DNA from 2 places in the Streptomyces sp. NPDC058000 genome. Region 2 is predicted to be linked to the other one. Evidence: predicted binding sites of a transcription regulator. Region 2 holds the regulator's gene; the other holds the start of a gene.
What was found. Region 2 encodes HrcA, which represses chaperone genes, less so after heat shock. Its sites were predicted from a motif close to TTNGCACTCNGNNNNNCNGAGTGCNAA; they were not measured.
Positions count from the first base shown of each region.

Region 1: groL (chaperonin GroEL) is a predicted target of HrcA. The motif match lies at 619-645, and genes of this name have one in related genera.

Region 1 is NZ_JBHVQS010000019.1:85,514-87,917, reverse strand. Features, by position in the region: gene ACFVT2_RS20235 (cold-shock protein) at 109-312, shown strand; gene groL (chaperonin GroEL) at 809-2,404, shown strand, end outside.
Region 2 is NZ_JBHVQS010000049.1:45,522-47,925, reverse strand. Features, by position in the region: gene dnaJ (molecular chaperone DnaJ) at 1-853, opposite strand, end outside; gene hrcA (heat-inducible transcriptional repressor HrcA) at 854-1,870, opposite strand; gene ACFVT2_RS32820 (MBL fold metallo-hydrolase) at 2,281-2,404, shown strand, end outside.

The sequences.
Region 1 (2,404 bases), on a different contig from region 2:
TCGACGCGTTCCGGCGCACATCCCACGGACCATTTCCGGCGGGGTGAGGTCTGACCCGGGTCCGCGGAGTGCGGTCCTGCGCAAGGGCCAGTAATAGGGGAGTTAGGCATGGCTCAGGGCACCGTCAAGTGGTTCAACGCGGAGAAGGGGTACGGCTTCATCGCGGTCGACGGTGGTGCGGATGTTTTCGTCCACTACAGCGCGATCCAGATGGACGGGTACCGCACCCTTGAGGAGGGTCAGCGAGTCGAGTTCGAGATCTCGCAGGGCCAGAAGGGGCCACAGGCGGACATGGTCCGGGTCGCCGCCTGAGGCGGCGACCGACTGCATCGTTGGAAGAAGGCCCGCATCCCCGAGTACGGGGTTGCGGGCCTTCTGTCGTTCCCGGACGGCATAGGCGCCCCACCGCTTCCGGGCGTCGCGGGCGCCTTGCCGTTCTCGGGCGTCTCGGGTGTCACGGGCGCCTCACGGGGGTGGTACGCGGGCGCGCGCGGGCGGTGGTAGCTGTCTCGGAGGCGGGGCCCGGTCGTCTCGCGGACGGGGGTCCGACCGTCTCACGGACGAGGGGTCCGACCGCCAAGCGCTTGCACTCGATGGGTGCGAGTGCTAATCATTGCGTTAGCACTCTCCCAGTGAGAGTGCTGAATGTGGACCGGGTCGGTGAGGCCCGCACGCCAGGTGGGGCAAGGAACCACACGGTATGCAGGCCGTCCGTCGCGGGCGCCAACACGGTCCGATATTTCCTCCCCCAAGCTCTCGGCTTCGTTCGGGCAGGGGGACCCCCATCAGTCCGGAGGGACCACTTCACATGGCCAAGATCATCGCGTTCGACGAGGAGGCGCGGCGCGGCCTTGAGCGCGGTATGAACCAGCTCGCCGACGCCGTCAAGGTCACCCTCGGCCCCAAGGGCCGCAACGTCGTCCTTGAGAAGAAGTGGGGCGCCCCCACGATCACCAACGATGGTGTTTCCATCGCCAAGGAGATCGAGCTGGAGGACCCGTACGAGAAGATCGGCGCCGAGCTGGTCAAGGAGGTCGCGAAGAAGACGGACGACGTCGCCGGTGACGGCACGACGACCGCGACCGTCCTGGCCCAGGCGCTGGTCCGCGAGGGCCTGCGCAACGTCGCCGCCGGCGCCAACCCGATGGCCCTGAAGCGCGGCATCGAGAAGGCCGTCGAGGCCGTCTCCGGTGCGCTGCTCGACCAGGCCAAGGAGATCGAGACCAAGGAGCAGATCGCCTCCACCGCGTCCATCTCCGCCGCCGACCCGCAGATCGGCGAGCTGATCGCCGAGGCGATGGACAAGGTCGGCAAGGAAGGCGTCATCACCGTCGAGGAGTCCCAGACCTTCGGTCTGGAGCTGGAACTCACCGAGGGTATGCGCTTCGACAAGGGCTACATCTCGGCGTACTTCGCGACCGACATGGAGCGCATGGAGGCGGCGCTTGAGGACCCGTACATCCTCATCGTCAACTCCAAGATCGGCAACGTGAAGGACCTGCTGCCTCTCCTGGAGAAGGTCATGCAGTCCGGCAAGCCGCTGCTGATCATCGCCGAGGACGTCGAGGGCGAGGCCCTGTCGACCCTGGTCGTCAACAAGATCCGCGGCACCTTCAAGTCCGTCGCGGTCAAGGCGCCCGGCTTCGGTGACCGCCGCAAGGCCATGCTCGGCGACATCGCCATCCTCACCGGTGGCACCGTCATCTCCGAGGAGGTCGGCCTCAAGCTGGAGAACGCCGGTCTCGACCTGCTCGGCCGCGCCCGCAAGGTCGTCATCACCAAGGACGAGACCACCATCGTCGACGGTGCCGGTGACAGCGAGCAGGTTCAGGGCCGGGTCAACCAGATCCGCGCCGAGATCGAGAACAGCGACTCGGACTACGACCGCGAGAAGCTCCAGGAGCGCCTCGCGAAGCTGGCCGGCGGCGTGGCCGTCATCAAGGCCGGCGCCGCGACCGAGGTCGAGCTCAAGGAGCGCAAGCACCGCATCGAGGACGCCGTTCGCAACGCGAAGGCGGCCGTCGAGGAGGGCATCGTCGCCGGTGGTGGCGTGGCCCTGCTCCAGGCTTCCTCGGTCTTCGAGAAGCTGGAGCTGGACGGCGACGAGGCCACCGGTGCCGCCGCCGTGAAGCTGGCCCTGGAGGCCCCGCTCAAGCAGATCTCCGTGAACGCCGGCCTTGAGGGTGGCGTCATCGTGGAGAAGGTGCGCAACCTGACTCCGGGTCACGGCCTGAACGCCGCGACCGGCGAGTACGTCGACATGATCGGCGAGGGCATCATCGACCCCGCCAAGGTCACGCGCTCCGCGCTGCAGAACGCCGCCTCCATCGCGGCGCTGTTCCTCACCACCGAGGCCGTCATCGCCGACAAGCCGGAGAAGGCCGCTGCGGCCGCTCCGGGCGGC
Region 2 (2,404 bases):
GCGGACACTTGGTGCCCAGGGCCGCCGCGGTCATCGGGATGGTGACCGTGCAGTGCAGATCGTCCCCGCGCCGCTGGAACACCGAGTGGGGCAGCTCGTGGATCTCGACGTAGAGGTCGCCGGCGGGACCGCCACCGGGGCCCACCTCGCCCTCACCGGCCAGCTGGATCCGGGTGCCGTTGTCGACACCGGCCGGGATCTTGACCGTGAGGGTGCGGCGGGAGCGGACCCGCCCGTCGCCCGCACACTCGGGGCACGGCGTCGGGACGACGGTGCCGAAGCCCTGGCACTGGGGGCACGGCCGGGAGGTCATGACCTGACCCAGGAAGGACCGGGTGACCTGCGAGACCTCACCGCGGCCGCGGCACATGTCACAGGTCTGCGCGGAGGTGCCCGGCGCCGCGCCCTCACCGCTGCAGGTGGTGCAGACGACGGCGGTGTCGACCTGTATGTCCTTGGTCGTGCCGAACGCAGCCTCGCCCAACTCGATGTCGAGGCGGATCATCGCGTCCTGGCCGCGGCGGGTCCGCGAGCGCGGGCCGCGCTGCGAGGCCGTGCCGAAGAACGCGTCCATGATGTCGGAGAAGTTCCCGAAGCCCGCGCCGAAGCCGCCCGCGCCGCCGGCTCCGCCGGTCTGCGAGAGGGGGTCGCCGCCGAGGTCGTAGACCTGCTTCTTCTGCGGATCCGACAGGACCTCGTAGGCGGCGTTGATCTCCTTGAACCGCTCTTGGGTCTTGGGGTCCGGGTTCACGTCCGGGTGCAGCTCGCGCGCCAGCCGCCGGAACGCCTTCTTGATCTGGTCCTGCGAGGCGTCCCGACCGACACCGAGGACCGAGTAGTAATCCGTGGCCACTTACGACTCCGCGAGGATCTGTCCGACGTAACGTGCCACTGCGCGTACCGCTCCCATCGTTCCGGGGTAGTCCATGCGGGTCGGTCCGACCACGCCCAATTTCGCGACGGCCTCGTCGCCCGAACCGTATCCGACGGTGACGACCGAGGTGGACGTCAGGCCCTCGTGAGCATTCTCATGCCCGATGCGTACGGTCATGCTCGAGTCCTTGGCCTCCCCGAGCAGCTTGAGCAGCACCACATGCTCCTCAAGGGCTTCCAGCACCGGCCGGATGGTCAAGGGGAAATCATGCCCGAAGCGCGTCAGATTGGCGGTGCCGCCGATCATCAGCCGCTCTTCGGTTTCCTCCACCAAAGTCTCCAGCAGTACCGACAGTACTGTCGAGACGGTGGCCCGGTCGTCCTGTTCGAAGGATTCCGGGAGATCCTGCACCAGCTGCGGGACGTCCGCGAAACGGCGGCCGACGATCCGGCTGTTGAGCCGGGCGCGCAGGTCCGCCAGGGACGTCTCGCCGAACGGCGTCTGGCAGTCGATGAGTCGCTGCTCGACGCGTCCGGTGTCGGTGATCAGCACCAGCATCAGCCGGGCCGGGGCCAGTGCCAGCAGTTCGACGTGGCGGACCGTGGACCGGGTCAGGGACGGGTACTGCACCACCGCCACCTGCCGGGTCAGCTGCGCCAGCAGGCGCACCGTGCGCCCCACCACGTCGTCCAGGTCGACGGCGCCGTCCAGGAAATTCTGGATCGCCCGCCGCTCGGGGACGGACAGCGGCTTGACGCCGGCCAGCTTGTCGACGAAGAGGCGGTAGCCCTTGTCGGTCGGGATCCGCCCGGCGCTGGTGTGCGGCTGGGCGATGAAGCCCTCGTCTTCCAGGGCCGCCATGTCATTGCGGACGGTGGCCGGGGAGACCCCCAGCTGGTGGCGCTCGGTGAGTGCCTTGGAGCCGACCGGCTCCTCCGTCCCGACGTAGTCCTGGACGATGGCGCGCAGCACTTCCAGTCTGCGTTCGCTGAGCATTCCGCCACCTCCAGTCGGCCGTTCCGCCGTGTCGTCACTCCTGGCACTCACCTGGGCCGAGTGCCAAACCCGGAGCCAGTGTACGGCCGGGTAGCGCGGATGCGGCAAGGGCCGGCGCACTGAGGACTTACCCACAGCCGCGGAATCCGACCCCCGGGCCGACCCTGAGAGCCCCCTGATCCCTCCCCGAGGAAACCCCGATCCCGCCCCGCCACGGCCCCTGATCCGCACCCGGGGCAGCACCCCTATGGCGCCGCCGCCCGGCCGCTTCCGCCGGGTGCGGGGGCGGGGTGACGGGCGACGTTGTCGCGGGGCGCCGGTCCCTGCCGCTGCCCTCCCGCCGTCCGCCCGGTGCGCGCTCGCGCGGGGAAGGCAGGCGGGAAGGTGCCGGCAGAGGCTAGCGTCTCGGTATGGGTATCACGTGGGAAGAGGCGGGCTGGGAGCGGCTGGGGGACGGTGTCACCCGGCGTCGGATGCCCGGCTGGGACGAGACGATCGGCGTGGTCGCCGGCTCGGAGGGCGTACTGATCGTCG